One region of the Streptomyces sp. NPDC048461 genome, then DNA from elsewhere that is predicted to be linked to it. Evidence: riboswitches for the same ligand, from Rfam matches in the RefSeq annotation. Region 1 holds a riboswitch; each other region holds the start of a gene.

Region 1 (11,166 bases):
CACCTCTCGGCCAAGCGCTTCCCCGCGCTGCGCCGTTCGCTGGTCAAGTACACCTCCCTCTACACCGCGCTCGCGGAGGTGTACGACGTCCGGCTCGCCGAGGCGGAGGAGACCATCGAGACCTCGCTGGCCACCCCGCGCGAGGCCGGCCTGCTCGGCACCGACGTCGGGCTGCCGATGCTGATGCTGTCCCGGCACTCACTGGACGCGGACGGCGAACCGGTCGAGTGGGTGCGCTCGGTCTACCGCGGCGACCGCTACAAGTTCGTGGCCCGCCTCCAGCGGCCGGCGCTCTGACGGCCGGGCGGCCCGCACGCCCGGCCGCCCGACCCGTCACCCACCCACCCGTCCGGCCACCCGGCCGGCCCCGCATCCGTACGTACCGATATACGGACGGGGTCTTACGTTCACCGGGCAATCCCCCGTAGATTCCCTGCCGCTTACGCAGATGATCGACGAGGGGACGAAGGTCATGCCCAAATCGGAATCAACGGGAACAGAACGGGACACGGCGAGTCCGGGCACCACGCAGGGCTCGCCCTCTCCCAGGTCCATCGCCGTGTGGGTGCTCGTCGGACTCGTCGGTGCCCTCGGCTGGGGAGTGCTGGCCCTCTCCCGCGGCGAGGAGATCTCGGCCGCGTGGCTCCTGGCCGCCGCGCTGGGCTCGTACGCCATCGGCTACCGCTTCTACTCCCGCTTCATCGCGCACCGCGTACTGAAGGTGGACAAGACCCGGGCCACCCCGGCCGAACGCCTTGACAACGGTGTCGACTTCCACCCGACCGACCGCCGCGTGCTCTTCGGCCACCACTTCGCCGCCGTGGCCGGCGCCGGCCCGCTCGTCGGTCCCGTGCTCGCCGCACAGATGGGCTACCTGCCCGGCACGATCTGGATCGTCGCGGGCGTCATCTTCGCCGGCGCCGTCCAGGACATGGTGACGCTCTTCTTCTCCACCCGCCGCGACGGGCGCTCGCTGGGCCAGATGGCCCGGGACGAGATCGGCCCCGTCGGCGGAGCGGCCGCGCTGGTCGCCGTGTTCGCCATCATGATCATCCTGCTGGCGGTGCTGGCACTGGTCATCGTCAACGCCCTGGCCCACTCGCCGTGGGGCGTCTTCTCCATCGGCATGACCATCCCCATCGCCCTCTTCATGGGCTTCTACCTCCGCGTGCTGCGGCCCGGCCGGGTCACCGAGGTCTCCGTCATAGGGGTCGCGCTGCTGCTGCTCGCGATCGTCGCGGGCGGCTGGGTCGCCGAGTCCTCCCTCGCCGACACCTTCACCCTGGAGAAGGAGACGCTCGTCGTCTGGATGGTCGCGTACGGCTTCGTCGCCTCCGTCCTGCCCGTGTGGATGCTGCTCGCGCCCCGCGACTACCTCTCCACCTTCATGAAGGTCGGCACGATCGCGCTGCTCGCGCTGGGCGTGGTCATCGCGATGCCCACGCTGAAGATGCCCGCGGTCACCGAGTTCGCCTCCCGCGGCGACGGCCCCGTCTTCGCCGGCTCGATGTTCCCGTTCGTCTTCATCACCATCGCGTGCGGCGCCCTGTCCGGGTTCCACTCGCTGGTCGCCTCGGGCACCACCCCGAAGATGATCCAGAAGGAGACCCAGGTCCGGGTCATCGGCTACGGCGCCATGCTGACCGAGTCCTTCGTCGCCATCATGGCGATGATCGCGGCCTGCATCATCGAGCCCGGCCTGTTCTTCGCCGTGAACTCGCCCCCCGGCGTCATCGGCACCACCGTGGAGAGCGCCTCGCAGGCGGTGACGAACTTCGGCTTCGCCATCAGCCCGGAAGCCCTCGCCCAGGCCGCGAAGGACGTCGAGGAGACCAGCCTGCTCTCCCGTACCGGTGGAGCACCGACCTTCGCACTCGGGATGTCGGAGATCTTCTCGGCCGTCATCGGCGGCGCGGGCATGAAGGCCTTCTGGTACCACTTCGCCATCATGTTCGAGGCGCTGTTCATCCTGACCACCGTCGACGCGGGCACGCGCGTCGGCCGGTTCATGCTCCAGGACACCCTCGGCAACGTCCACAAGTCCTTCAAGGACGTCAGCTGGAAGCCCGGCGTCTGGTTCGCGAGCGCCATCGTCGTCGGCGGCTGGGGCTACTTCCTGTGGGTCGGCGTCAAGGACCCGCTGGGCGGCATCAACCAGCTCTTCCCGCTGTTCGGCATCGCGAACCAGCTGCTCGCGGCGGTCGCCCTGGCCGTCTGCACCACCCTCCTGGTCAAGTCCGGGCGGCTCAAGTGGGCCTGGGTGACGGGCGTGCCGCTGGTGTGGGACGTGGCCGTCACGCTCACCGCCAGCTACCAGAAGATCTTCTCGGAGGACGTGAAGGTCGGCTTCTTCGCCCAGCGCGACAAGTACCAGGCCGGCATCGACGCCGACAAGGTCCTGCCGCCCGCGAAGACCATGGGCGAGATGGAGACCGTGGTCACCAACGCCACGGTGGACGGCGTGCTGTGCGTGCTGTTCGCGCTCCTGATCGTCGTCGTACTGGTGGACGCGGCCCGGACCTGCTTCAAGGCGATCGCCGACCCGGCGTCCGTGAAGCTCTCCGAGGTCCCGTGGACCGAGTCGAAGATCGTCGCACCGGCCGGACTGGTCCCGACCGCCGAGGAGCGCGCCGAACTCGCGGCCGCCGGACTGGACTCCAGCGGCGGCCGGACCAGGGAACCGGTCGCGTGAGCCCCGCGGCGCCCGGCGCCGGCGGCATCGGCACGAGCGGTACCGGCGCGGGCAGCGCCGGCGCGGGCGGTACCGGCCGGGCCGGGCCCGGGCGGCTGCGCCGGGCGCTGGCCCGGGCCCGGTACTTCGTACGGGAGTTCTCCGGCGAGGCCGCGTACGACCGGTACGTCGCACACGCCCGCTCCCACGACCCCGACGCCGCGGTCCCGACCCGCCGGGCCTTCGAACGGGCCCGCACCGACGCGCGCGAGGCGGACCCCCGCGAGGGCTTCCGCTGCTGCTGACCCGCCCGCCCCGAAGGCCCCGCCGCTCCCCGCGGCGGGGCCTTCGGCGTCCGGCGCCGCGGCGGGGACCGCCCGGCCGACCGGCCTTGCCCGCCCGGCGTCCCGGCACCCCGCACCCGTCCTGCACACTCGACCGCATGGACATGGTGATCAGGGCGGCGCTGCCCGCCGAGTACACGGAGCTGGGCGAGATCACGGCGCAGGCCTACCTCGCCGACGGGCATCTGGACCCGAACGAGAACGACGACTACCTGAACGTCCTGCGCGACGTGGCCGGCCGGGCCGCCCGCGCCGAGGTGCTCGTCGCCGAGCGCGGCGGGCGGATCCTCGGCGGCGTGACCTTCGCCGCGCCCGGGAGCCCGCTCGCCGACATCGCCGGCCCGGACGAGGCCGAGTTCAGGATGCTGGCCGTGGCCCGGGAAGGCCGCGGGCAGGGCGCCGGCGAGGCGCTGGTACGGGCCTGCCTGGACCGGGCGCGGGCGATCGAGGGGGTTTCCGCGATGGTCCTGTCCACCCAGCGGAGCATGGCCGGGGCCCACCGGATCTACTCCCGGCTCGGTTTCGAACGTACTCCGGAGCGGGACTGGGCGCCGATCGAGGGCCTCACCCTGCTGACGTACCGGCTGAAGCTGTAGCCACGCCGACACAACATGTGGGGGCTTCCGCAGACAGCCGCCCCCACATGTATGCTCAGGGCTGCTGTCGCCGCAGGGGAATCCGGTGCGAATCCGGAACTGTCCCGCAACGGTATGAAGTGCACCGATTGGTGTACCTGCAAGTCCGAGGACCTGCCGACAGCGCACCCGGCTCGACCGAACCGGGTGCCGATACGTCCGGGCCTCGCGGTTGGGCCGGTGGACGCCATGCGGTGCACGAGCCGTCTGCCCTGCCCGGGCCGGCCCGTGCGCTGTCCCGCATGCGCCCCTCGCACCCCGCCCCGCCGATGACCGGGCCGAGCGAGGGAGAGCAACCCCCGTGACCATCGCGCCTTCCGCACCGCGCGCCGAGTCCGTTCCGTCCACGGCTCTTCATGGATCTGGCGAAGGTCCCGGGGCCGCACTCCTGCGTACCCTCACCGAACTGACGGCCGACCTGCCCGACACCGACCCCGGCCGGGTCGCCGCCGCCGCGCTGCGCGGCCGCAGCTCCATCGCCGACGAGGCCGAACTGCGCGGGCTGGCCACCGAGGCCGCCGCGGGCCTCATCTCCGAGGACCCGGCGTACTCCCGCCTCGCCGCCCGGCTGCTGACGCTGGCCGTGGCCGGGGAGGCCGCCGGCCAGGGCGCCACCTCGTTCTCCGCCTCCGTCGCCGTGGGCCACCGCGAGGGCCTGATCGCCGACCGCACCGCCGAGTTCGTCAGGGCCCACGCGGCCCGCCTGGACGCGCTGGTCGAGCACACGCTCGCCGAGGGCGCCGACGACCGCTTCGGCTTCTTCGGCCTGCGCACCCTGCACAGCCGCTACCTGCTGCGCCACCCGATCACCCGCCAGGTCGTGGAGACCCCGCAGTTCTTCATGCTGCGCGTGGCCTGCGGCCTCGCCGAGAACGACAGCGTCCAGGCCGTCGAGGAAGTGGCCTCGCTGTACCGGCTGATGAGCCGCCTCGACTACCTGCCGTCCTCCCCCACGCTGTTCAACTCCGGCACCCGGCACCCGCAGATGTCCTCCTGCTACCTGCTGGACTCCCCGCTGGACGAGCTCGACTCGATCTACGACCGCTACCACCAGGTCGCGCGCCTCTCCAAGCACGCCGGCGGCATCGGCCTCTCGTACTCCCGCATCCGCGCCCGCGGTTCGCTGATCCGCGGCACCAACGGCCACTCCAACGGCATCGTCCCGTTCCTGAAGACCCTCGACGCCTCCGTCGCCGCGGTGAACCAGGGCGGCCGCCGCAAGGGCGCCGCCGCCGTGTACCTGGAGACCTGGCACGCGGACATCGAGGAGTTCCTGGAGCTCCGCGACAACACCGGTGAGGACCAGCGCCGTACGCACAACCTGAACCTCGCCCACTGGGTGCCGGACGAGTTCATGCGCCGTGTCAACGCCGACGCCGACTGGTCGCTGTTCTCCCCGGCCGAGGTCCCCGAGCTGGTGGACCTGTGGGGCGACGACTTCGACGCCGCGTACCGCAAGGCCGAGGCGGCGGGCCTGGCCCGCAAGACCATGCCCGCCCGCGAGCTGTACGGCCGGATGATGCGCACCCTCGCGCAGACCGGCCAGGGCTGGATGACCTTCAAGGACGCCTCCAACCGCACGGCGAACCAGACCGCCGAGCCGGGCACGGTCGTCCACTCCTCCAACCTCTGCACCGAGATCATCGAGGTCACCAACGACGGCGAGACGGCCGTCTGCAACCTCGGTTCGGTCAACCTGGGCGCCTTCGTCCTGGCAGGCGCCGGTGACGGAAGCGAGCGGATCGACTGGGAGCGCCTGGACGAGACCGTCCGTACCGCGGTGACCTTCCTGGACCGCGTGGTGGACATCAACTTCTACCCGACCGAGCAGGCGGGCCGCTCCAACGCCCGCTGGCGGCCGGTGGGTCTGGGCGCCATGGGCCTCCAGGACGTCTTCTTCCGGCTGAAGCTGCCCTTCGACTCCCCCGAGGCGCAGGCGCTGTCCACGAAGCTGTCCGAGCGGATCATGCTCGCGGCGTACGAGGCCTCCTGCGACCTCGCCGAGAAGAACGGCCCGCTCCCCGCCTGGGAGCAGACCCGCACCGCGCGCGGCGTGCTGCACCCCGACCACTACGAGGTCGAGCAGAACTGGCCGGAGCGCTGGGACGCGCTGCGCGCCCGCATCGCGAAGACCGGGATGCGCAACTCGCTGCTCCTGGCGATCGCCCCGACGGCGACGATCGCCTCCATCGCGGGCGTGTACGAGTGCATCGAGCCGCAGGTCTCCAACCTGTTCAAGCGCGAGACGCTGAGCGGTGAGTTCCTCCAGGTCAACGCATACCTGGTGGACGAGCTGAAGCGGCTCGGCGTGTGGGACGCCCAGACCCGCGAGGCGCTGCGCGAGGCGAGCGGCTCGGTCCAGGGCTTCGGCTGGATCCCGGCCGAGGTGCGCGCGCTGTACCGCACGGCGTGGGAGATCCCGCAGCGCGGCCTGATCGACATGGCGGCGGCCCGGACCCCGTACCTCGACCAGTCGCAGTCGCTGAACCTGTTCCTGGAGACGCCCACCATCGGCAAGCTCAGCTCGATGTACGCGTACGCCTGGAAGCAGGGCCTGAAGACGACGTACTACCTGCGCTCGCGCCCGGCGACGAAGATCGCCCGCGCGGCGTCCGGTTCCGCCGTCCCGGCGCCCGCCGCCGTCCCGGCATCCGCCGCTCCGCTTCCGCAGGCCGTCGACGCCGACGCGCTGGCCTGCTCCCTTGAGAACCCCGAGTCCTGCGAGGCCTGCCAGTAATGAGCTCCAACGACACCAAGAACCTGCTGGACCCGGGCTTTGAGCTGACGCTCCGCCCGATGCGCTACCCGGACTTCTACGAGCGCTACCGTGACGCGATCAAGAACACGTGGACGGTGGAGGAGGTCGACCTCCACTCGGACGTCGCGGACCTCGCGAAGCTGACCCCGTCGGAGCAGCACATGATCGGCCGGCTGGTCGCGTTCTTCGCGACGGGCGACTCGATCGTCTCGAACAACCTCGTGCTGACGCTGTACAAGCACATCAACTCCCCGGAGGCGCGCCTGTACCTGTCGCGCCAGCTGTTCGAGGAGGCCGTGCACGTCCAGTTCTACCTGACGCTGCTCGACACCTACCTGCCCAACCCGGACGACCGCGCGGCCGCGTTCGACGCGGTCGAGGAGATCCCCTCGATCCGCGAGAAGGCGCAGTTCTGCTTCAAGTGGATGGACTCGGTCGAGAAGATCGACCGGCTGGAGACGGCCGCCGACCGGCGCCGCTTCCTGCTGAACCTGATCTGCTTCGCCGCGTGCATCGAGGGCCTGTTCTTCTACGGCGCCTTCGCGTACGTGTACTGGTTCCGCTCGCGCGGCCTGCTGCACGGCCTGGCCACCGGCACGAACTGGGTCTTCCGCGACGAGACCATGCACATGAACTTCGCCTTCGAGGTCGTGGACACCGTCCGCAAGGAGGAGCCGGAGCTCTTCGACGACGCCCTCCAGCAGCAGGTCACCGACATGCTGCGAGAGGCCGTTGAGGCGGAGCTGCAGTTCGGCCGCGACCTGTGCGGCGACGGCCTGCCGGGCATGAACACCGAGTCCATGCGCGAGTACCTGGAGTGCGTCGCGGACCAGCGCCTGGTCCGCCTCGGCTTCCCGCCGGTGTACGGCTCCCAGAACCCGTTCTCCTTCATGGAGCTCCAGGGCGTTCAGGAACTGACGAACTTCTTCGAGCGCCGCCCGTCGGCCTACCAGGTCGCGGTCGAGGGCACGGTCGACCTGGACGAGGACTTCTAGTCCGCGTCGCCGGCCGGGCCGGCCGGCACGCGCGCGTCCCCGTTCCCGGGAAGTCCGGGGGCGGGGACGCGCTGCTGAGCGGGGACGAACGGCGGCGGGAACGCGCTGCCGGGCAGACGGTTCAGCGCCCCGGCGCGTGCCGTACCGCCAGGCGCGGCGCCGCCGGACGGGGCTCCGTGCGCGTACGCCCGAACCCGGCCCGGACGGTCCGCGGGCGCTGCGGCCCCCGCCCGGCGGCGGTGCGCAGTTGGCGGTCGGTGCGGTGGTCGGCGAGGGCTCCGTGGAGGGCCGGGGCGACGAGGAGGGCCGCGACGGCGAGGACGGTCAGGTAGTCCAGGAACGTGTTCATGACTCCACTCTCGCGAGTGCGGCAAAGATCGAACAGTGGCAGGACTGTCATGGAAGTGCGAATTACTGCCACACTGGCGTCATGCTGAACAACGTGGCCGTGGCCGTGGTCAACGGCGTCGCCCCCTTCGAAATGGGCATCTTCTGCGAGGTCTTCGGGATCGACCGCAGCGCGATGGGCCTGCCCACGTACGACTTCGCCGTCTGCGCGATGGAGGACAACCCCCTCTCCGTCGGCGACGGCCACTACAGCCTCACCCTCCCCCACGGGCCCGACCGGCTGGAGGAGGCGGACCTGATCTGCCTGCCCGCGGACCGCGACGCACCGACCCGCGACTATCCCCGCCCGCTGCTGGACGCCCTGCACCGGGCCGTGGACCGCGGCGCGCGCGTGCTGAGCGTGTGCAGCGGCGCCTTCATGCTCGGCGCCGCCGGCCTGCTCGACGACCGGCGCTGCACCACGCACTGGATGCACGCCCCCGCCCTGGCCGGCCGCTACCCGCGGGCGCGGGTCGACCCCGACGTGCTGTACGTGGACGAGGGCCCGGTGATCACCTCGGCGGGCACCGCCTCCGGGATCGACGCGTGCCTGCACGTCGTACGGCAGGAGCAGGGCGCCGAGGTGGCCAACACCATCGCGCGCCGCATGGTCGTCCCCCCGCACCGGGACGGCGGGCAGGCCCAGTACATCCAGCGGCCGCTCCCCCGCACCTCCTGCGACACGGTCGGCGAGGTCATCGCGTGGATGGCGCGCCACCTGGCGGACGAGATCACCGTCGAGCAGCTCGCGGAGCGCGCCCACCTGTCCCCGCGCACCTTCGCCCGCCGCTTCCTGCAGGAGACCGGCAGCACCCCGTACCAGTGGGTGCTGCGGCAGCGGGTGCTGCTCGCGCAGGAGCTGCTGGAGTCCACCGACGAGACGGTCGACGCGATCGCCGGGCGCTGCGGCTTCGGCAACGCGGCCGCGCTGCGCCACCACTTCCTGCGCGCCCTGGGCACGACCCCGAACTCCTTCCGCCGGGCCTTCCGGGGGCCCCGGGCGGTGGCCTGACCGGGGCCGCGCACCCCCCGGGCCCGGTCGCGTGACCGATATGCGACTGGCCGAAACCTTGAGCACACTTGACCCGAACCGACCCCATTCGTAGCCGTTCGATGACGTACGGTGAGCATGCCCGGCCCGACCGCCCGCACAGCGCCCGGGCCCCGCACCTCTCACCAAGCCCAGGGGGCCTGCATGTCCCGTACGAGCCGTACCGCTCGCATTCTCACCGCCGCCGCGTTCGCCGCGCTGCTCCTCGGTGGTGCGGCCGCCACCGCGTCCGCGGACAGCGGCTGGGGCGCCGCGCCCGCCGACAGCAGCCGGGGGCCGAAGCCCTCCGACAGCGGCTGGGGTTCGGCCCCCGCCGACAGCGGCTGGGGCTCGGTGCGGAAGTAGCCCGCCTCCCGGTCGCCGCCCCGGCCGTCTCACCGGTCGTCGCCCCGGCGCCCGTACCGCACGTCGACAGGGCCCCGCTCCTCACCCGGAGCGGGGCCCTGTCGACGTGCGCGGCGGCCGTCGCGGCCGGGACGGTCTACGCGTTCGGGACGGTCTCGTAGCGCGGGGTGCCCTCTTCCATCTGCCGCAGGGCGTCCTTGCGGTCGCGCTTGGAGAGCCGGTCGATGTACAGGTACCCGTACAGGTGGTCGGTCTCGTGCTGCAGGCAGCGCGCGAAGTAGCCGGTGCCGCGCACCTTGATCGGGTTGCCCTGAGCGTCCTGGCCGGTGACCTCGGCGTAGTCCGGGCGGGCCAGCGAGGCGTACGCCGTCGGGACCGACAGGCAGCCCTCGTTGGAGTCGTCGAGCACCCGCGCGCCCGCGGGCAGCTCGACGAGCTTGGGGTTGACCACGACACCGGTGTGCCGGTTGCCGTCGTCGTCCGGGCAGTCGTAGACGAAGACCTTCGCGTCCACGCCGATCTGGTTCGCGGCCAGGCCCACGCCCTCGGCGGCCTTCTGGCTGGCGAACATGTCGTCGATCAGCTGCGCCAGCTCGTCGCCGAACTCCGTGACGTCCTTGCACTCCCGGTGCAGGACCGGGTTGCCGACCACCGTGATCGGACGGGCGGTGCCACGCTCGCGGTGGGCGAGCTCGCGCTCCGCACAGCCCTCGGTGTCCACGACGTACCCGTCGTTCAGGTTCTCGACGACCTCGTTCTCCTGCTGCGCCATGTCCGCCGTACGCCTTCCGTAAGTCCTGGCACCGGTGGTCGCCAATGGCCACCGATGTGCCCGTACAGCCTACGGCCCCGGCTCAGCAGACTTCTTCGAGATCCCGCCACTCGCGGCTGTCCGGACTGTCGGCGACCCAGCCGTCGAGCAGCCCGCGCACCAGCCCGGCCGGCGCCGCGATCCCGCACTCCCGTTCCGGCACCCACAGCGAACCGGAGCCGGCCGTGCGGTGCCCGAGCGGCCCGGGGTGCCCCGGCTCGCTGTGGTCGTGGGGGTCCAGGTGCTCGCCGTCGCCCTCGTCGCTCGGCATCTCGCTCTCCGAGCAGGTACGGCACAGCAGCCGCACCGACGAGGACCAGTCCTCGGCGGCGAAGCCCGCGTCGGAGGCCAGCTGCTCCAGCGCGTCACGGTCCGACTCGGTGGCCGCCTCCAGCAGCACCACCCAGGTCGGCACCGGCGACGGCGCCCACAGCTCGATCTCGTCGAAGACCGGGTAGGAGGGACCGGCCGCGGTCACCCGTTCCCCGTGCGGCACCCCGTCGTGGAGCACGACCTCGCCCCAGCGCCGCCCGGACGACGGCAGCGGGATCGACAGGACCTCCAGCCGGGCCGGGTCCAGCCGGCGGCCCCAGACCACCTCGGCCTCGCCCTCGGGCGACAGGCGCACGGCGGCGCTGCCCAGCTCCATGCCGACCGGCTCGCCGCCGGACTTCCCGCCCGCGCCCGAGCCGTGGGAGTCCCCGGGCACCTTCAGCCCGTACGCCTGCCAGGCCCTGCGGGCCAGCGGCCAGTCCTGCAGCGCGGTGGCCGCGATGCCGACGTTCCACCAGTCCGGGGCGCCGGCCTCCCGGTCCAGCAGGGCCACGGCGCGCAGCCCGGCGGCCCGCGCCTGCTCCCAGTCGTGGCGGAACTTGTGCAGCAGGGCCAGATTGAACCAGGACTCGGACAGCCACGGTTCCAGGTCCGCCGCTCTGGTCAGCAGCGCTCCCGCGTCCTCGTACCGACCGTCTCCGATCAGCGTGAACGCGCGGTCGGTGGCCTGCCGCCACGAGGCGGAGGGCCGATGCCGTACCTTCCCGAAGATCCTCACGTTTCCCGCCTGCCGGTCCAACGGTGCAGCCTTGCGGACACTGTCACGGTCACTCTTACTGGCATCCAACCATGCCCGCTCGGACGGCCGCTCATTACCCATGGGTTACCCAGGCGGG
Region 2 (8,545 bases), on a different contig from region 1:
CCAGCGGCAGCACCGGGACGGGGTTGAAGAAGTGCAGGCCCACCACCCGGTCGGCGCGCCCGGTGGCCATGCCGAGCCGCATGACCGGGATCGCCGAGGTGTTGGTGGCCAGGATCGCCCCGGGGTCCTCGACGATCTTGTCGAGGGCGGTGAACACGTCCGTCTTGGCGTCCGGGTCCTCGGTGACGGCCTCGATGACGAGCTGCCGGTCGGCCAGGTCCTCCAGGTCGCCGGTGAAGACGAGCCGGGCGAGGGCGTCCTCGGCGGAGATCCGGTCGAGCTTGCCCCGCTGGACGGCGCGTTCCAGCGAGACGGCGACGCGTTCGCCGGCCGCGCGGGCGGCCGTCGCGTCCGCCTCGGCGACGACGGTGTCGAGCCCCGCGCGGGCGCACACCTCGGCGATCCCGGCTCCCATCAGGCCGCCGCCGACGACTCCGACGCGCCGGATGCCCGGGGTGCGGGCGGGCCCCGCGGCGGCGCTCACGCGCCCACCGCCACGGCGGCGCGGCGGACGAGGTGTCGGCCGTAGGCCTCGGGGGTGAAGAAGGCGGGAAGGCGCCCGGAGAGCGCGGTGTCCACGAACACCTCCCGCGCCTTTCGGACGAGCGCCCGCGGATCCTCGGCCTCCAGGGCCGCGCACTCGGCGTCCAGGAGGTCGGTGACCGATCTCCGGTCCACCCGGTCGTGGCGGAGCCACTGCCAGATCTGGACGCGGGCGATCTCGGCGGTCGCGGCGTCCTCCATGAGGCCGTTCAGCGCGATGGCGCCGCTGCCGCGCAACCAGGCGTCGAAGTAGCGCAGGGCCACCGCCACGTTGGAGCGGACGCCCTCCGCCGTGGGCGGGGCCGCGGTCCGGCGGACCGACAGCAGGTCGGCGGCCGTGACCTCGACGTCCTCACGCGTCCGCTCCAGCTGGTGGGGCCGTCCCCCCAGGACCCCGTCGAAGACCGCGCGGCAGACCGGCACGAGCCCGGGGTGGGCGACCCAGGAGCCGTCGAACCCGTCCTCCGCCTCCCGCTCCTTGTCGAGGCGCACCCTGGCGAGGGCGGCGGCGTCGGCCCCCGCGTCCCGGCCGGGGACGTGGGCGGCCATGCCGCCGATGGCATGGGCGCCGCGCCGGTGGCAGGTCCGCACGAGCAGTTCGGTGTACGCCCGCATGAACGGGGCGGTCATCGTGACCTCGGCCCGGTCGGGCAGCTGGAAGTCGGTGCGGTGTCCGAAGGTCTTGATCAGGCTGAACAGGTAGTCCCAGCGGCCCGCGTTGAGCCCGGAGCTGTGCTCGCGCAGCTCGTGGAGGATCTCCTCCATCTCGAACGCGGCCGTGATCGTCTCGATCAGGACGGTCGCCCGGACGCTGCCGCGGGGAATGCCCAGCAGTTCCTGCGCGAAGACGAACACGTCGTTCCACAGGCGGGCCTCGTACCGGTTCTCCAGCTTGGGGAGGTAGAAGTACGGGCCGTACCCGGCGTCGATCTGCCGCTGCGCGCAGTGGAAGAAGTACAGGCCGAAGTCGACGAGGGAAGCCGGCACGGGACGGCCGTCGATCTCCAGGTGGTCCTCGGTGAGGTGCCAGCCGCGCGGGCGCACGACGAGCGTCGCGAGCTCCTCCCCGAGCCGGTACTCCTTGCCCTCGGGGGTGGTGAAGTCGATGCGGCGGTGGACGGCGTCGCGCAGGGTGAGCTGCCCGCCGACGATGTTGGCCCAGGTGGGGGAGGTGGCGTCCTCGAGGTCCGCCATCCACACCGAGGCGCCGGAGTTGAGGGCGTTGACCGCCATGCGGCGCTCCGGCGGACCGGTGATCTCCACCCTGCGGTCGGTGAGCCCGGGACCGGGCGGGGCGACCCGCCAGTCGGGGTCGGCGCGGACGGCGCCGGTGGCGCGGGAGAAGTCCAGGGGCCTGCCGGAGACCAGGTGGGCGGACCGGCGCAGGCGCTCCTTGAGGATCTCCCGGCGTCGGTCCGCGAACGCGGCGTCCAGCCGGCCGACGAACGCCAGGGCCTCGGGGGTGAGGATCTCCTCGTGGCGCTCACCCGGTGCGCCGAGGACCTGGACACGGCCGGTCAGGGGCGTGAGTGACATGCGGTTCTGCTCCTTGGCGTGGGGCGGCGGGCGCCCGGGGGAGTCCTCCCGGGCGCCGTCCGACGGTGAACGGCGGGGCGCCGGCCTAGTGGAACTGCTCTTCCTCGGTGGATCCGGTGAGCGCGGTGGTGGAGGAGGCCGGGTTGACGGCGGTGGACACCAGGTCGAAGTAGCCGGTGCCGACCTCGCGCTGGTGCCTGACGGCGGTGAACCCCTGGGCCTGGGCGGCGAACTCCCGCTCCTGGAGGTCGACGTACGCGGTCATGCCGTGGTCGGCGTAGCCGCGGGCGAGGTCGAACATGCCGTGGTTCAGGGAGTGGAAGCCGGCCAGCGTGATGAACTGGAAGCGGTAGCCCATCGCACCGAGCTCCCGCTGGAACTTGGCGATCTGGTCGTCGTCCAGAGCCGCCTTCCAGTTGAAGGACGGCGAGCAGTTGTAGGCCAGCATCCGGTCCGGATACCGCGCGTGGATCGCCTCGGCGAACTCGCGGGCCTGGGCGAGGTCCGGGGTGCCGGTCTCCACCCAGATCAGGTCGGCGTACGGGGCGTAGGCCAGGCCGCGGGCGATGACCGGCGCCATGCCGCCCCGTACGTGGTAGAAGCCCTCGGAAGTGCGCTCGCCCGTGCAGAACTCCGCGTCGCGCTCGTCGACGTCGCTGGTCAGCAGGGTGGCGGCGAGGGCGTCGGTACGGGCGATGATCAGGGTCGGGGTGTCCGCGATGTCGGCTGCGAGGCGGGCCGCGTTCAGGGTGCGGACGTGCTGGGCGGTGGGGACGAGGACCTTGCCGCCGAGGTGGCCGCACTTCTTCTCGGAGGCGAGCTGGTCCTCGTAGTGGATGCCCGCCGCGCCCGCCGCGATCATCGCCTTGGTCAGCTCGAAGGCGTTCAGCGGCCCGCCGAACCCGGCCTCCGCGTCCGCCACGATCGGCGCCAGCCAGTCGGTCGTGTCCGAGCCGCCCTCGGCGGTCGCGATCTGGTCGGCGCGCAGCAGGGCGTTGTTGATCCTGCGGACCACCTGTGGAACGGAGTTGACCGGGTAGAGACTCTGGTCCGGGTAGGTGTGACCGGCCTGGTTGGCGTCGGCGGCGACCTGCCATCCGGACAGGTAGATGGCCTGGAGTCCGGCCCGCACCTGCTGGACGGCCTGTCCGCCGGTGAGGGCGCCGAGCGCGTGGACGTAGTCGCGCTCGTGGAGCTGGCGCCACAGCCGCTCGGCGCCGCGCCGGGCCAGCGTGTGCTCCTCCCGGACGCTGCCGGAGAGCCGGACCACGTCCTCGGCGGTGTAGGTGCGCTCGATGCCGGCCCAGCGCGGGTCGTCGGCCCACCGCTGCGCCAGCTGCCGGGCCGTCACCGTCGTGTTCGCCTCTGCCATGACCATCACCGTTTCCATCCGTCGCGTGTCTTGCCAAGGCGCCCGGCACGGATCCGGGCGCTGGCACCCTGTGCCTGAGAATGAGGTGCGGCCGCCGAACCGGCCCCGTGGGCCGGAGCTGAGCAATGCTGCCGATGCGCAGGGCAGGACGGGACCGACCACCGTAATCAGGGCATGAATCGGGGATCGGATGTCCGTCCCGGCTACCGGTTCCGGCGGGCCGCAGGAACGACTCTGGCACTGGCACCGGGTGCCAACAAGGAGGTACGGCTGCCAAGGTCTGCGAATCTTCCCAGCCGAAACTGCCAAGCTTGCGAAGCTCCCCGGCGGGGGCGGCGCACGTAGTCTGACGGTCCTGTCCGACCGTGGAGGAGACCGGTGAGCAAGACGTACGCGGGGGCCCGGCTGCGCCGGCTGCGCGAGGAGCGCCGGATGACCCAGGCCGACCTGGCCCGGGTCCTGGCCATCTCGCCCAGCTACCTCAACCAGATGGAGCACGACTCCCGGCCGCTCACCGTGCCCGTACTGCTGCGCCTCACCGAGGCGTTCGGAGTCGACCCCGGCTTCTTCTCCGAGCGCGACACCAGCCGCCTCGTCGCCGACCTGCGCGAGGCCCTCGCCGGGGAAGTGGCCGAGGCCCGCGTCTCCGCCTCCGACCTGGCCGAACTCGCCACCCGGATGCCCGCCGTCGCCGCGGTCCTGCTGGACCTGGGGCGGCGCGGCCAGCTGCTGGCCGAACGCCTCGCCGGGACGGCCGAGGGCCGCGAGGGCGGAGCCGGAACGCCGCGCTCCCCCCACGAGGAGATCCGCGAGTTCTTCTACCGGCGGCAGAACTACCTGCACGACACGGACCTCGCCGCCGAAGGGCTGGCCCGCGAGATCGGCATCCGCCCCGGAGACGTCGTCGGCGCGCTCGCCCGCCGCCTCGCGGACCGGCACGGCGTCCGCCTGGCGGCCGACTCCGACCGGCTGCACCACTACGACGGCGCCGCGCGCGTCCTGCACCTGTCAGGGCGTCTGCGCCCCGGCCAGCAGGCCTTCCGGATGGCCACGCAGCTCGCGCTCCTCGAACACGGCACGGAACTGGACGGGCTGGCCGCCGAGGACTTCTCCGCCGGATCCGCCGCGCACGGCCTGGCCCGGATCGGCATCGCCAGCTACTTCGCCGCCGCGCTGATCCTCCCGTACGCGGCCTTCCACGCCGCGGCCGAGGAGTTCCGCTACGACATCGAACGGCTCACCGACCAGTTCGGCCTGGGCTACGAGACCGTCTGCCACCGGCTGAGCACCCTCCAGCGCCCCCGGCTGCGCGGGGTCCCCTTCTCCTTCGTCCGGGTCGACCGCGCCGGGAACATGTCCAAGCGGCAGTCGGCCACCGGCTTCCACTTCTCCCGCGCCGGCGGCACCTGCCCGCTGTGGAACGTGTACGAGGCCTTCGCCGCGCCCGGCCGCATCCACGTCCAGGTGGCCGCCATGCCGGACGGGCAGCGCCACCTGTGGACCGCGCGGGCCGTCACCCGCCACCGCGGCGGCTGGGGCGAACCCGGCAAGACCTTCGCGATCGGCCTCGGCTGCGAGATCCGGCACGCCCCGCGCCTGGTCTACTCCGACGGCATCGACCTCGACAACGTCTCCGCCGCGACCCCCATCGGGATGGGCTGCAGGCTCTGCGAACGCCTCGACTGCCCGCAGCGGGCGGTGCCTCCGCTGGGCCGCGCGCTGGCCGTGGACGAGAACAGCAGCACCTTCGTGCCGTACCCGGTCGCGCCCGAGCGCGGCTGAACACGGCCCGGGGCCGTCCGGACGACGCCCGGGGGAGGGGCTGGACTTACTAGGACGTCCAACTATATGTTCGGGGCACAAGGTCCGCGGTGCAGGGAAGCCGGTGTGAATCCGGCACGGTCCCGCCACTGTGACCGGGGAGCGTGCTGCCCTCCCGCGCCACCGGCGAACGCGCCGGGTGGACGGGCGGCACGCGGAGATCCGGGAGTCAGGTTACCGGCCGCGGAACGTTCCGTGTTGTCCACGAGGATGGAGCAGACACGCATGGCACCGGTCCGTACCCACGACCCAGGTGATCCGGCGGAGCGAGCGGCAACCCCCGCGCGCTCGTAGGGCAGACCTTCCGGAACGTACCGCGTCCGCGTGGCCGCAACGATCCGCCAGTGACGCCCCGGGCCACGCCCCTCACGACATGCCCGGCCCGCGACACCCGGCCCGCCGCCCGGCGACGGCCCGGTGAGCCGCGGACCGCACCGGCACGCCCCGAGGCGCGCGACCCGGCTCTTCGGCCGCCCTTGCGGCGGCCCGTCCCCCGGCCCGTCACGCGGCGCACCCCACCCGGTGCGGCCGCCGGCCCGCCGTGCCATCCCCGGATCCCACCTGACGAGAGCAGGCACCCCATGGTCCGCGAACTCACCCATTTCATCGGCGGCAAGCACACCGCCGGAACCTCCGGCCTCTTCGCCGACGTGTACGACCCCAACACCGGCACCGTCCAGGCCCGCGTCCCCCTCGCGGGACGCGCCGACACCGAAGCGGCCATCGCCGACGCGGCAAGCGCGCAGCTCGAATGGGCCGAGTGGAACCCGCAGCGCCGCGCCCGCGTCCTGCTGCGGTTCCTCCAGCTCGTCGAGGGCGAACGTGACGCCCTCGCCCGCCTGTTGTCGGCCGAACACGGGAAGACCGTCGCCGACGCGCACGGCGACCTGCAACGCGGCCTGGAAGTCGTCGAGTTCGCCGCCGGCATTCCCCACCTGCTCAAGGGGGAGTTCACCGACAACGCCGGAGGCGGAATCGACGTGCACTCGCTGCGCGTCCCCCTCGGCGTCGTCGCCGGCATCACCCCGTTCAACTTCCCCGCGATGATCCCGCTGTGGAAGGCCGCGCCGGCGATCGCCTGCGGCAACGCCTTCATCCTCAAGCCCTCGGAGCGCGACCCCTCCGTACCGCTGCGGCTGGCCGAACTCTTCCTGGAGGCCGGACTCCCGCCCGGTGTGCTCAACGTGGTCAACGGCGGCAAGGAAGCCGTCGACACCCTCCTCGACGACCCCCGGGTCCAAGCGCTCGGATTCGTCGGATCGACCCCGATCGCCGCGCACATCTACGCCACCGCCGCCGCCCGCGGCAAGCGCGCCCAGTGCTTCGGCGGCGCCAAGAACCACATGATCGTGATGCCGGACGCCGACCTGGACCAGGCCGTGGACGCGCTGATCGGCGCCGGATACGGCTCGGCCGGCGAGCGCTGCATGGCCATCGCCGTGGCCGTGCCCGTCGGAGAGGAGACCGCCGACGCCCTGGTGGCGAGGCTGAAGGAGCGCATCGCCACCCTGCGCATCGGCCGTTCCGACGATCCGGAAGCCGACTTCGGTCCCCTGGTGAGCCGCGACGCCCTGGACCGGGTCCGCCGCTACGTGGACATCGGCGTCAACGAGGGTGCCGAACTCGTCGTCGACGGAAGGGGGTTCACCCTCCCCGGACACGAGAACGGCTTCTTCGCCGGCGCCACCCTCTTCGACCGCGTCGCACCGTCCATGCGCATCTACCGCGAGGAGATCTTCGGCCCGGTGCTGTCCGTCGTACGGGCCGCGGACTACGCCGAGGCACTGCGGCTCCCCACCGAGCACCCGTACGGCAACGGCGTCGCCATCTTCACCCGGGACGGCGACACCGCCCGGGACTTCACCCGCCGGGTGGGCGCCGGCATGGTCGGGGTCAACGTGCCCATCCCGGTCCCGGTGGCCTACCACACCTTCGGCGGCTGGAAGCGGTCCGGCTTCGGCGACCTCAACCAGCACGGACCGGACTCGATCCGCTTCTACACCCGCACCAAGACCGTCACCTCGCGCTGGCCCTCCGGGGTCAAGGAGGGCGCGAGCTTCACCATCCCCACGATGGGCTGAGCCCGTGACCACCACCCTGACACCCGATCAGCTCGCGCTGGCCGAGGTCACCCTCGACTTCGCCCAGGAGCAGCTCTCCCCGTACGCCGTCGCGTGGGACCAGGACAAGCACTTCCCGGTCGACGTCATCCGCAAGGCGGCCGGCCTCGGCCTCGGCGGCGTCTACGTACGGGAGGAACACGGCGGTTCGGCCCTCGGCCGTGCCGACGGCGTCCTCGTCTTCGAGGCCCTGGCCACCGGCTGCCCCTCCATCGCCGGATACCTCTCCATCCACAACATGGTCGCCTGGATGATCGACCGCTACGGCGACCCCGGCCAGCGCGAGCGCTGGCTGCCCGGCCTGTGCTCCGCCGGGACGCTGGGGAGCTACTGCCTGACCGAACCGGGCGCGGGATCCGACGCCGCGGGCCTCAGCACCCGCGCGGAACGCACCGCGGACGGCTACCTCCTCACCGGGGTCAAGCAGTTCATCTCCGGTGCGGGCGCCGCGGACGTCTACCTCGTCATGGCCCGCACCGGCGGCGCGGGCTCCGGCGGGATCTCGGCCTTCGTCGTGGAGAGCGGCGACCCTGGCCTCTCCTTCGGACCCAACGAGCGCAAGATGGGCTGGAACGCCCAGCCCACCCGCCAGGTCGTGCTCGACGGCGTGCGGATCGGCGCGGACCGCCGGCTCGGAGCCGAGGGCGACGGATTCCGGATCGCGATGAACGCCCTCAACGGTGGCCGGCTCGGCATCGCGGCGTGCTCGCTCGGCGGCGCCCAGAGCGCCCTGGACCGCAGCCTCGCCCACCTCGCCGACCGGGAGGCCTTCGGAGCCCGGTTGCTGGACGCGCAGGCACTGCAGTTCCGGCTCGCCGACATGGCCACCGAACTGGCCGCGGCCCGGGCCCTGGTCCGCCAGGCGGCGGAGGCGCTGGACCGGGGCGACCCGCTGGCCCCGCGGCTGTGCGCGATGGCCAAGCGGTTCGCCACCGACACCGGCTACACGGTCGCCGACCGGGCCCTCCAGTTGCACGGGGGCTACGGCTACCTCAGCGAGTACGGCATCGAGAAGATCGTCCGCGACCTGCGGGTGCACCAGATCCTGGAAGGAACCAACGAGATCATGCGGCTCATCGTGGCGCGCGGGCTGACGGAGAACCTGCGATGACGGCCCCGGCCGGAGGCACCGGCTCACCGGAGGTCCTGATCC
Region 3 (11,166 bases), on a different contig from region 1:
ATCCGGCCGCCGCAATGCGCGTGTTCCTCACCGGCGCCCAGGGATGTCGCGGCATGGTGGGTTCCGGACGGCGGGGCGGGGCAGGCGCGGCGTGGTGGGATCCAGCTCCGGGTCGCGTGCGGCCGCGGGGCGGTGGCCGGCGACGAGGGGAGCAGCGGTGAGTGAGACGGGTCCGTTCGTGGTGTTCGCCAACTTCCTCTCCGACCTGGCGGTCGACCTCGACGAGGGCGGAGTGCTGGAGCAGTGGGCCCAGCAGGCGCCGCGCAAGGCGTGGCTGCTCCGGCCCGGGGACGTGCTGGTCACGCCGGTGCCGCTGAGCCGGGAGTTTCTCCGGTACGTGTACGACCTGACCGAGGTGCCCCCGGACACGGTGACCGTCGTCGAGGTGCCCCCGGCCGGCGCCGTCCCCCTGGCGCGGGCGGTGCGCGAGGCCGGGCTCGCCGCGTACGTCCGGGCCCTCGCCGGTGACCGGGGCGCGGCGCTGCTGCCGACCGCGCTGGACGCCTCGGCGATCGCGTTCGCCCGGGACCTCGGCATCACCGTGCACCCGTACCCGACCGTCGAGGCCGCCGGAGCGGCGCTCGCGACGACGATGCTGCTGAACACCAAGGCCGGCTTCCGCGAGACGGCCGGACAGCTGGGCATGCGGCTGCCCCTCGGACGGGCGTGCCCGCGACCCGAGGTGGAGGGCGTGGCGCGCGAACTGCTGCGCGGTCACGGGGGAGTCGTGGTCAAACCCGACCGCTCGGCGGGAGGCCACGGCATGCGCTTCCTCTCCCGCGGCGACCTGGACGGCGGGGCGTCCCTGGAGCTGGACACCGTCGGCGGGCCCCGGGGCACGTGGGTCGTGGAGGAACGCCTCGACGTGGCCGAGTCGGTCAGCGTCCAGCTGGACACCACCGCCGCCGGAACGCGCGTCCTGTTCAGCGGTGCGATGCGCACGGCGCACGGGTCCTTCACGGGGTACACCTCCCCGCTGCCGGCGTCCTGCGCCCACGTGGCCGGCGAGCTGGAGGCGTGGGGGAGGGCGCTGGGCGGCCATCTGGACGGCCACGGCTTCGCCGGACCGTTCGGGCTCGACGCCCTGGTCGACGCGGAGGGCCGGGCGTACGCGAGCGAGAGCAACATCCGCCGTACGGCCACCACCACACCGCACGCCATGGTCACCCGGCTGACGGCCGCGTCGGGCGGCGCCCCCGCGGCCTGGTCGGTGGCGAAGGGGTGGACCGGGCGCCCGTTCGACTTCGACGGCGCCCTCGGCCGGCTGAGGGAGCACCACCTCGCCTTCGACCCGGCGCGCGGCGAGGGCGTGGTCCTCTACGCGGACGCGCCGCCGGACGGCCGCTCGTGGCGGTACGCGGTCATCGCCCGGAGCGCCGGGGACGTGGGGGAACTGGAAGCGGAACTGGCCGGGGCCCTGGAGTTCGAGGAACGCTGAGCCCGCGCGCCGGCCGCCGGCCCGCGCGGGTGGAAACCGCACGCAGCACGACGCCGGTCCCGGCACCCGAAGGGGTGCCGGGACCGGCGTCGTGGGGACGCGATCAGGCGGGGCGGCCGCCGAAGGGGGCGCCGGTGCCGTAGTAGGTGCCCAGCTCCTCGTGGTAGCCGGCGTTGCCGAGGTGCTGGTCGCGGTGGAACTCCGGAGCGTCCTTGATCTGCTCCTTGGTGCGGTCGACGTGGACCTTCTTGTCCTCCGCGTCGATCCGTACGACGGTGCTCGCCGGCAGGAGGACCTCCTTGCCGAAGATCCAGACACCGGTGTCCACGACCAGATAGGCGTCACCGACCTCGTCGGAGTGCTTGTCGACCTTGCCGATGCTGCCATCGGTCGCCTCGACCTTGTAGCCGGTCAGGTCCGTACCGGCCAGGTGGCCGGCGGTCGACGTGTAGCTCCACACATGCTCAGTCACGCGAAAACAACTCCTCCGGTACATCGGGAGACGGCGGGGACGTGCCCCTGCCGTCGTTCCCTTTTCCGTATTCCATGCCGTGCGCGGCGGTTTTCGCATTCCGCCCGGGCTCCGCCTGCCCCGTTCCCGGCAGCCCATTCGCACCGGTCCGACTGCGATACCGAAAGCCCATGCCGCCCACGGGGCGGGGCCGGGCCTGGCGGGCCGGAAGTCCGCCTGCCCGGGCATTCCCCGACCACGCGTACGGATTTACCTTTCTCCTACCTGGAGGGGCACCGGCACACCGCCCCGGCCGCGACCTGGTGAATTGCGGGACCCGGCCTCGGACGTGCTTTGCTCTCCCTCGCGTGGGCACACTCCACGGGACCCACGGCAGCACGGCATCCGGGTCCCTGACCGCCACCGGTCGGGACCGGGTGCGTACGAGGAGGAGCACGATGGCAGACGACCGCCGCCCCGCTCAGCGCGGGCCCGCCGACACCACCGACACCCACCACGACGCCGCCGGCACCGGTACCGGCCCCGGCACCGCAGGTCGGCACCGCGACGAGTTCACCGCGAGCGACGAGAACGACCTCCTCGACCAGGACGGCAAGGAGATCCTCAAGGGGCGCCGGCCCCCGCTCAGGGACCTCGACCCGGAACAGCTGGGCAAGTAGGAGGGGGCGCGATGACGAACGTCCACCTGCCCCGCCCGTCGGAGCTCGCCCCCCGCCTGTGGGCGTGGACCAGGGCCGCCGTCGCCCGAGGCGGGACCCGCGCCCGCTCGGCGGGCGCCGTAGCGGTGTGCGAGACCGCCGGTGAGCACCGGTCGTACGCCGAAGCCGGCGGTACCGCCGTACCGGCGGTCACGGGCCGGTCCCGGTGCGAGGACGCCCTCCCCGACGGCTCCGGCCGACGCGAGCGGGCCCGCGAGGCGGTCGCGGCCCACGCCACCGGGCAGGACGGTCTGGCCGCGCTCCTGGACATGCTGGCCCTTCACCCGGGGCAGGACGGGGACCGGGAGCGGCCCGGTCACCGCGCCGCCGGTGAAGGCACCGCCTCCGACGGCGGGTAGCCGCACGCGCCGGCCCGGGGCCTCGCGCGGGTCCTCAGGCCGTACGGGCCCTTCTGATCGGGGCCCCGGCCGCGTGGAGGCTGGCGAGGGTCTGCCGGTAGGAGCCGACCAGGCTGGTCTCCAGATAGCTGACTCCGAGTTCCCGGCAGTGGCTGCGGACGATGGCCTGGGCCTTGCGCAGGTGCGGGCTCGGCATGCTCGGGAAGAGGTGGTGCTCGATCTGGTAGTTCAGGCCGCCGAGGACGATGTCGGTGAAACGGCCCCCGCGCACGTCGCGGGAGGTCAGCACCTGACGGCGCAGGAAGTCGGGCCGGTCCGTACCCCGCAGGACGGGCATGCCCTTGTGGTTCGGCGCGAAGATGGAGCCGAGGTAGAGCCCGAACAGGCACTGGTTGACGAAGAGGAACGCGATCGCCTTGCCGGGCGGGAGCACGAGGAAGAGCGCGCCCAGGTAGGCGGAGAAGTGTGCGAGCAGCAGAAGGCCTTCCCACACCCGGTTCTTGAGCGCGCGGTCGGCCAGTGACCGCACTCCGGAGACGTGCAGGTTGAAGCCCTCCAGCGTGAGCAGCGGGAAGAACAGGTACGCCTGGGAGCGGCCCAGGAGGCGCGGCAGCCCCGTGGCGGCGCGGGCCTGGTCCTGGGTCCAGACCAGTACGTCCGGATCGAGGTCGGGGTCGAGGTCCTCGTGGTTGGGGTTGGCGTGGTGGCGGGTGTGCTTGTCCTGCCACCAGCCGTAGCCCATGCCGATGCCGAGGTTTCCGGCGATGCGCCCGGACAGCTCGCTGGCCCTGCGCAGGCGGAAGACCTGCCGGTGGGCGAGGTCGTGCGCCAAGAGCGCCACCTGCCCGAAGACGACGGCGAGGAAGGCGGCCACCAGGAGCGTCCACCAGCTGTCGCCGACCAGGACCAGGGCCGTCCAGCCGGCAGCGTAGAGGAAGGTCACCGCGGTGACGCGGAGCGCGTAGTAGCCGGGGCGTCGCGCCATGAGGCCGGCCGCCTGGACCTTCTTGGACAGCCGGGCGAAGTCGCTGCCCGATTCCGAGGGCCCGGGCGGCGGTCGCACCGTCTGAAGGGAATTCATGGTCTGGGTCCTCTTTCGTCGTCCGCGAGGGGGTTCGCGCGGGGTTCTGGGGGGATCAGCCGGTGTTCGACCGCGGCGGTGCCGGAAAGGGCGCGACCACCAGCGCGGCGCATGACATTGCCGCCCCTTCTACGCATACCCGGAAATCGGGAGGTAACGTGCGCACGGCCGGCCCGGCGCCACCCGTGACGTGTGCACGCCGGAGGAATGCACCTCCCGACGCTGGCGTTGTCGCACACATGGACGAATCGACCCCCAAGGTGCCCTCTCGATACGGGCACGAGCACGGGGACGAGGACGAGGGCGCGCGCGAGGACGGGCACGCGACCGCCCGCGCGCGGCTCGCCGCCGACCGGGCCGACACCCTCGCCCGGGCCGCGGCCCTGGTCCGCGACTTCGACGGGATCGTCGCGGCGAACGCCCTGGTCGCGGTCGACGACGAGCACGACCCCGAGGGGTCGAGCACCGCCTTCGAACGGGCTCACGTCGCCGCCCTCCTGGCCCGGGCCCGCGAGCACCTGGACGCCGTCGACCTGGCGCTGGAACGGCTCGCCCGAGGGGACTACGGACGCTGCGAGAGGTGCGGCGAGCCGATCCCCGCGGAACGCCTGGAGGCCCGCCCGACCGCCACCTCGTGCGTGCCGTGCGCCACGGCCGGTCCCCGCTGACCCGGACGCCGGAGCGCTCGCCCCCGGGCTGCGGAGCCCTGCCCCGCCGGACGCCGAAGGGTCAACCGGCCGCCCACCGGGCCGCGTTACGGGTCACCGCGGCCGCCCCTCGGTCCCGTCCCGCACCCGCGGCCCGGCCGGGGCCCGCGGTGCGCCGCGGCACGCCCCTTTTTGCCCCCCACCCGACGGAACGTAATATCAGCTGGTCATCACCGCGACGGGAGACAGGAAGCCGGTGCGATTCCGGCACGGTCCCGCCACTGTGACCGGGGAGTGCGCCCCTTCTGCGAGCCGCCGCGCCCGTCGCGGGAAGGCCAGGGGGACGTCGACCCGGGAGTCAGGACACTGGCCTGTCGCGGGCCCGATCCGAGGAGCGCGGACTCCGCAGGAGGCTCTACGTGTACGACGTCATGCCCCGCCCCCCTTCCACTCCCCCGCCCGCCCGGCGCGCCCGTAAGCTGCGCGCCGCGGCTGCGGCCCTGGCCCTGTCCACCGCCGTACTGACCGGCTGCGGCACCGCCGAGGACTCCCCCGACACCGCCAAACCGTCCGGCACTTCGGGGGCCTCCGGTTCCACCGCGCAGGGGTTCCCCGTCACGATCGACAACTGCGGCACGCAGACCACGTACGACAAGGCGCCCGCCCGCGTCGTCACCATCCACCAGCACCCCGCCGAACTGATGCTCTCCCTGGGGCTGAAGGACCGGATGGTCGGCACCGCCTTCCCCGACTCGGCCGTCCTGCCCGAGTTGCAGAAGGAGTTCGAGGCCGTACCGCAACTGGCGGAGAAGGAGCCCTCCTTCGAGGCCGTCCTCGACGCCGATCCCGACTTCGTCTACGGCGGCTACGGCTCCGCGTTCGCCGAGAAGGAGGGCCGTTCGCGCAAGGCGTTCGGCGACGCCGGCATCAACACCTACCTCAACCGCGAGTACTGCGGGAAGAAGCAGGTGACCATGCAGGACACCTACGACGAGATCCGGACCATCGGAAGCGTCTTCGGCGTCGGGGACCGGGCCGACAAGCTCGTCGCCGACCTCCAGGGGCGCGTCACCAGGACCACCGAGGCGGTCAAGGACGCACCCGCCGTGCCGGTCTTCGTCTACGACAGCGGCGACAAGTCGGCGTTCACCGCCGGCGGCAAGGGCCTCGGCACCGAGATCATCAAACTCGCCGGCGGCCGGAACGTCTTCGCGGACCTCGACGACGTCTTCGGTGACGTCTCCTGGGAACAGGTCGTGGAGCGCAGGCCCGAGGTGATCGCGATCTACGACTACGCGGGCACCGGAAGCGTCCGGCAGAAGCAGGAGTTCCTCCTCTCCCAGCCCGCGCTCGCCGACGTACCGGCCATCAGGAACAAGCGGTTCGTCGTCGTCCCGCTGACCTCGACCCTGGTCGGTGTCAGGCCGCCGTACGCGGTGGAGGAGCTGGCGCGCGGGCTGCACCCCGAACGACTCCGGTGACGGCCCCCTCCACCGCCGGGACGGCATCACCCGCCGTCCCGGGCGGGCGGGCTGCCCGCGGCGGGGGCCGGGCGCGGCGCTGGCCGTTCCCCGTGACCCTCGCCGTCCTCGGCACGCTGCTGCTCGTCTCCGCCACCGCGGGCATGGCCGTCGGGTCGGTGCGCGTACCGCCCGGCGACGTATGGGGCATCGTGACGCACGCGCTGGGCGCCGACTGGTCGGAGCCGACCTGGTCCCGGGCGCGGGAGACGATCGTGCTGGACGTACGGGCTCCGCGGGTCCTCCTCGGGGCGGTGACGGGCGCGGGGCTCGCGGTCATCGGGACGGCCATGCAGGCCCTGGTCCGCAACCCGCTGGCGGAGCCGTACCTGCTGGGCGTGTCCTCCGGGGCGTCCCTGGGCGCCGTCGCGGTGATCGTCTTCGGCGTGAGCCTGTTCGGCGCGCTGTCGCTGTCGCTCGCCGCCTTCGCCGGCGCGCTGCTGACGCTGCTGCTGGTGTACTCGACGGCCCGCGCCGGGGGGCGCATCACCTCGGTACGGCTGGTGTTGTCGGGAGTCGCCATGGCGGCGGTCCTCAGCGCGGTGACGAACATGCTGCTGCTGACCTCCGGCCGCGGCAACGAGGCGCGGGCCGTCCTGGCCTGGACCCTGGGGGGACTGGGCGGCGTCCAGTGGGACACCCTGTGGCTGCCGGGCGCGGCGCTGCTGCTGGGCATCGGCGTCCTCCTCGTCCAGGCCAGGTCGCTGAACCTGCTGCTGGCCGGTGAGGAGGCCGCGACGAGCATGGGACTGGACGTGGCCCGGTTCCGGGCCCGGATGTTCGTTCTGCTGTCGCTGGTGACCGGTGTCCTGGTGGCCGCGGCCGGGCCGATCGGCTTCGTCGGGCTGATGCTGCCGCACATCGTGCGTCTGTTCGTCGGCGGCGACCACCGGCGCGTCCTGCCCGCGGCGGCGCTCGCCGGCGCGGTGTTCCTCGTATGGGCCGACATCGCGGCGCGGACCGTCGCCGCGCCCATGGAGATTCCGGTGGGGGTGCTGACGGCGCTGTGCGGCGGGCCCTTCTTCCTGTGGATGATGCGCCGGGACGCCCGCCGGACCACGAGCCGGGGAGCGGCATGAGCGCGGCAGAACTGACCGTCGACGGCGTCACGCTCACCGCGGGGGCGCACCGTCTGGTGCGCGACGTCTCGCTGAACGCCCGGCCCGGAGAGGTGGTCGGCCTGGTCGGGCCCAACGGCAGCGGAAAGTCCAGCCTGCTGCGCACCGTCTACCGCGTGCTGCGGCCCGATGCGGGCAGCGTGCGCGTGGACGGCGCGGACGCCTGGACGCTGCCGGTGCGGCAGCTCTCCCGCACCGTGGCGGCGGTGGTGCAGGACGCGGGGGCCGATTTCGACCTGACCGTGCGGGAGGTGGTCGCGATGGGCCGCACCCCGCACAAACGGCTGCTCGACGGCGACAGTGCCGAGGACGCCGCGATCGTCGCGCGGGCCCTCGACGCGGTGGACGCGACCGCGCTGGCGGAGCGCTCCTTCGACCGCCTTTCCGGCGGCGAGCGCCAGCGCGTGCTCATCGCCCGCGCGCTGGCCCAGCAGCCCGGCCTGCTGGTGCTCGACGAGCCGACCAACCACCTCGACATCCGGCACCAGCTGGAGGTGCTCGGGCTCCTGCGGCAACTGCCCGCCACGGCCCTCGTCGCCCTGCACGACCTGAACCTCGCCGCCTACTACTGCGACCGGCTCTACGTCCTGTGCGAGGGGGCGGTCACGGCCTCCGGGCCGCCCGGCGAGGTGCTGACCGCGGAGCTGCTGGCCGACGTGTACGGCGTGGCGGCCGAGGTCGCCGTGCACCCGCGCACGGGCGCGCCCCAGGTGTCCTTCCTGCCGGGTGTCCCGGCAGGACGGTCCGGCGCCGCGGCGGGGCGTCAGGGGTAGGACGGGGCCGGCGCTGCGTGGCGGCCGGCGGGCACCGCGGCCTACGCGTCCGGGCCGGCCGCGCCGGCCGCGGTGGCCGCCGCGCAGTCCGGGTGCCCCCAGCGCTTGCCGTTGTTGGTGATCGGCTCGCCCACCGCGTACGTCTTGCCGCACGGGCAGGTACCCGGGAACTTGGCCTTGATCGCGCGCTGTTGGCCGCGGCCCGCGGGTGCCCCCGCGGCAGGCTTCCCCCGCGACGGAGCCTTCTTCACCCGGGCGGGCGCGCTGCGGACCGGTGCGGGTTGCGGCATGTCGGTGTCGCCGAGGGCGGTGCCGGCGGCCTGCTGGGACACGGCGGCGTCGCTCGCGGCCTGGTCGGCGATGGCGTTCAGGTGGTCCCCGTCCGCGCGGTGGGCGGGCACGTACACGAACGTCGCGTCGCGGTCACCGAGCAACAGGTCGATGGCCTCGACGAGTTCGCGGTTGGCGACCGGCTGGCCCGAGGAGGTCTTCCACCCGTTGCGCTTCCAGGCGGGAAGCCACTGCGTGACCGCCTTCATGGCGTACTGGGAGTCCATGCGCACCTCGACGGACGTGCCCGGGGCCACGGCTTCCAGGAGGCGCTGGAGGGCGGTCAGTTCCCCGACGTTGTTGGTGGCACGGCCCAGTGGTCCGGCCTCCCAGCGCTCGGGCCGGCCCTCGGCGTCCGCGATGACCCAGGCCCACGCGGCGGGTCCGGGGTTCCCCTTGGCCGCTCCGTCACAGGCGGCGATGATGCGATCAGACATCCCCCGATCATGCCCCATCCCCCGCCGGGCGGACGAACCCCCGGACGATGGCCGCGGTCCGCTACGGCTCGATGAGGCCGACGCGGATCGCGTAGCGGGTCAGCTCCAGGCGGTCGCGCATGCCCAGCTTCTGGAGCAGGTTGGCGCGGTGGCGCTCCACGGTCTTGGCGCTGATGACGAGGAGGTCGCCGATCTCCTTCGAGGAGTGGCCCTCGGCGACGAGCTTGAGGATCTCCTCCTCGCGTTCGGTGATCGCGCGGGCGGGCAGGGGCTCCCCCTGGCGGGCGCGGTCGAGGTAGTTGCGGATGAGGGTGGTCTCGGCGCCGGGATAGATGAACGGCTCGTCCCGGATCGCGGCGCGGCAGGCCTCGACCAGGTCGCGGTCGGCGACGGACTTGAGGACGTAGCCGGCGGCCCCGGCCCTGAGGGCCTCGAAGAAGTACTGCTCGTTGTCGTACATGGTCAGGATGAGGATCCGCAGCCCGGGACGGAGCCGGGAGAGTTCCCGGGCGGCCTGGAGCCCCGTCAGGCGGGGCATCGCGACGTCGAGGACGGCCAGGTCGACGTCCTGGCTCCGGGCCAGGGCGATCGCCTCGGCCCCGTCACCGGCCTCGGCGACCACGGTCAGGTCCGGCTCTGCGTCCAGGATGAGCTTCACACCGCGCCGTACGAGGGCGTGGTCGTCGGCGAGCAGGACGCGGGTCGGCGGCCGCCCCGCGGCCGCCCCGGACCCCGGTGCGGCCCACTGCCCCGCCGCGGTCGCCCGGTCCGCTGCGGCGGCCCCGTCCCGACCGGTGGACCCGTCCCCGCCGGTCTCGTGTTCCGGTGTCGTCATCGCCGTTCCCTCCCCGCCGCGCCCGCGGGCACGTCCAGCCGTACGTCGGTGCCCCCGCGCGGGCCGGCAGCGGGACCGATGGCGAGGTCGGCGCCGATCAGGAGGGCGCGTTCGCGCATCCCCTGGATGCCCGCTCCCTCGGCGGCCCGGCGAACGCCCCTGCCGTCGTCCCGTACGAGCAGCCGCACCGCGCCGGCGGGGCCTCGCGTCAGGTGCACCTCGACCTCGGTCGCTTCCGCGTGCCGGGCCGCGTTGGTCAGCGCCTCCTGCGCCACGCGGTAGAGCACGAGTTCGGCGTCCTCGTCCAGCGGGGGCAGTCCGGGGGCGATGACGTGGCGCACGGCCAGCGACCCGGTGGTGAACTCCGCCGTGAGGGCCCGCAGGGCACTGTGCAGCCCGAGCTCCGCCAGGATGCCGGGACGCAGGCGGCGGGCGATGCGGCGGATCTCGTCCAGGCTGGTGCGCGTGGCCTCCTGGACCTGGTGCAGGTCGTCGCGCAGCCCCTCCGGGGCGCGGTCGGACGCGTACTTGAGCTGGAGCAGCACCGCGGTGAGGGTCTGGCCGACCTCGTCGTGGAGTTCCTGGGCGATGCGCCGCCGCTCGGCCTCCTGCGCGGACAGGGCGCGGGCACTGCTGGTCGCCCGTTCCGCCTCCAGCCGGCCCAGCATCGCGTTGAACGCGGTGGTCAGCTCGGCCATCTCGCCCGCGCCCGTCATCGGGGCCGCCCGGCTCCCCGGGCGCAGCAGGTCGACGGCGGTCATGGCCCGGGTCAGCCGGCCGAGCGGGGCGAGGCCGATGCGCAGCAGGGCGGCGTTGGCGATCAGCATGGCCGCCAGCCCGGCGCCCAGGACGACGGCCTCGCCGTGCAGCACGGGGGTGGACACCGTGACGGGGCCGAGGAGCAGGAGGACCGCCGCCACCAGGACGGCGGCGTTGAGGAGGAAGATCCGCCAGTACAGCGACATGTCCTGCCCTCCCTGCGTGTCCCGCGGGCCCTCCGCGGGCCGGCCTCGTCCTCCGGCGGCGCGGCGCACCCCCATCCCCCACTATCCACACTGTGCGCCGGGCCGCATGCCGTGACCTGCGTCGGACCCGTTCCCACGGCAACCCTGCCGGTCGGTCCCGATCTTGTCCATCCGTGCTGACACCCATATCCCGCCGCTCGCACGGGATGACACCATGGACCCGCGCCGGGGCCGGTTCCTGCCGCGCGCCGGCCCGGCGCCGCACCACCAAGTCGAACAGAAACAAGAGGGGGGACAGAGCTGTGCCTGCTCCACGGATGAGCACCACACCGCTGCCCGGCATCGGTGTCCAGTACGACCTCACGACCCGCGAGCACCGGCACCTGTCGGTGGTCGCGCACCGGGACGGAACCCGGACGGTGAACGTCTACCGCTCCGACGACCCCGACGCCTGTGCCCAGTCGCTGCACCTGACCGGCCCGGAGACGGCCTC

Evidence for each region. Region 1 has a riboswitch for cobalamin ahead of ACZ6S8_RS00820 (ribonucleoside-diphosphate reductase subunit alpha). Riboswitches for the same ligand answer to the same signal wherever they lie in the genome.
Region 2: it holds a riboswitch for cobalamin, as region 1 does, so the genes downstream of both, ACZ6S8_RS33385 (CoA-acylating methylmalonate-semialdehyde dehydrogenase) here and ACZ6S8_RS00820 (ribonucleoside-diphosphate reductase subunit alpha) in region 1, are expected to answer to the same signal.
Region 3: it holds a riboswitch for cobalamin, as region 1 does, so the genes downstream of both, ACZ6S8_RS25565 (ABC transporter substrate-binding protein) here and ACZ6S8_RS00820 (ribonucleoside-diphosphate reductase subunit alpha) in region 1, are expected to answer to the same signal.

Annotation. Positions count from the first base shown of each region.
Region 1 covers NZ_JBVJGW010000001.1:170,767-181,932, reverse strand. The annotation lists gene ACZ6S8_RS00840 (GntR family transcriptional regulator) at 1-297, shown strand, start outside; gene ACZ6S8_RS00835 (carbon starvation CstA family protein) at 473-2,692, shown strand; gene ACZ6S8_RS00830 (CstA-like transporter-associated (seleno)protein) at 2,788-2,976, shown strand; gene ACZ6S8_RS00825 (GNAT family N-acetyltransferase) at 3,114-3,611, shown strand; cobalamin riboswitch at 3,653-3,786, shown strand; gene ACZ6S8_RS00820 (ribonucleoside-diphosphate reductase subunit alpha) at 3,952-6,387, shown strand; gene ACZ6S8_RS00815 (ribonucleotide-diphosphate reductase subunit beta) at 6,387-7,403, shown strand; gene ACZ6S8_RS00810 (hypothetical protein) at 7,525-7,752, opposite strand; gene ACZ6S8_RS00805 (helix-turn-helix domain-containing protein) at 7,834-8,802, shown strand; gene ACZ6S8_RS00800 (hypothetical protein) at 8,986-9,186, shown strand; gene def (peptide deformylase) at 9,323-9,958, opposite strand; gene ACZ6S8_RS00790 (tetratricopeptide repeat protein) at 10,041-11,048, opposite strand; gene ACZ6S8_RS00785 (HD-GYP domain-containing protein) at 11,154-11,166, opposite strand, start outside.
Region 2 covers NZ_JBVJGW010000029.1:302-8,846, reverse strand. The annotation lists gene ACZ6S8_RS33405 (3-hydroxybutyryl-CoA dehydrogenase) at 1-484, opposite strand, end outside; gene aceB (malate synthase A) at 481-2,079, opposite strand; gene aceA (isocitrate lyase) at 2,165-3,451, opposite strand; gene ACZ6S8_RS33390 (short-chain fatty acyl-CoA regulator family protein) at 3,830-5,233, shown strand; cobalamin riboswitch at 5,304-5,472, shown strand; gene ACZ6S8_RS33385 (CoA-acylating methylmalonate-semialdehyde dehydrogenase) at 5,854-7,353, shown strand; gene ACZ6S8_RS33380 (acyl-CoA dehydrogenase family protein) at 7,358-8,503, shown strand; partial or broken gene ACZ6S8_RS33375 (enoyl-CoA hydratase/isomerase family protein) at 8,500-8,545, shown strand, end outside.
Region 3 covers NZ_JBVJGW010000016.1:20,053-31,218, reverse strand. The annotation lists gene ACZ6S8_RS25595 (preATP grasp domain-containing protein) at 158-1,438, shown strand; gene ACZ6S8_RS25590 (PRC-barrel domain-containing protein) at 1,542-1,934, opposite strand; gene ACZ6S8_RS25585 (hypothetical protein) at 2,348-2,569, shown strand; gene ACZ6S8_RS25580 (hypothetical protein) at 2,581-2,967, shown strand; gene ACZ6S8_RS25575 (fatty acid desaturase family protein) at 3,002-4,048, opposite strand; gene ACZ6S8_RS25570 (TraR/DksA family transcriptional regulator) at 4,288-4,716, shown strand; cobalamin riboswitch at 4,903-5,084, shown strand; gene ACZ6S8_RS25565 (ABC transporter substrate-binding protein) at 5,115-6,176, shown strand; gene ACZ6S8_RS25560 (FecCD family ABC transporter permease) at 6,173-7,294, shown strand; gene ACZ6S8_RS25555 (ABC transporter ATP-binding protein) at 7,291-8,106, shown strand; gene ACZ6S8_RS25550 (ribonuclease H family protein) at 8,148-8,873, opposite strand; gene ACZ6S8_RS25545 (response regulator) at 8,935-9,708, opposite strand; gene ACZ6S8_RS25540 (sensor histidine kinase) at 9,705-10,673, opposite strand; gene ACZ6S8_RS25535 (cation:proton antiporter regulatory subunit) at 10,976-11,166, shown strand, end outside.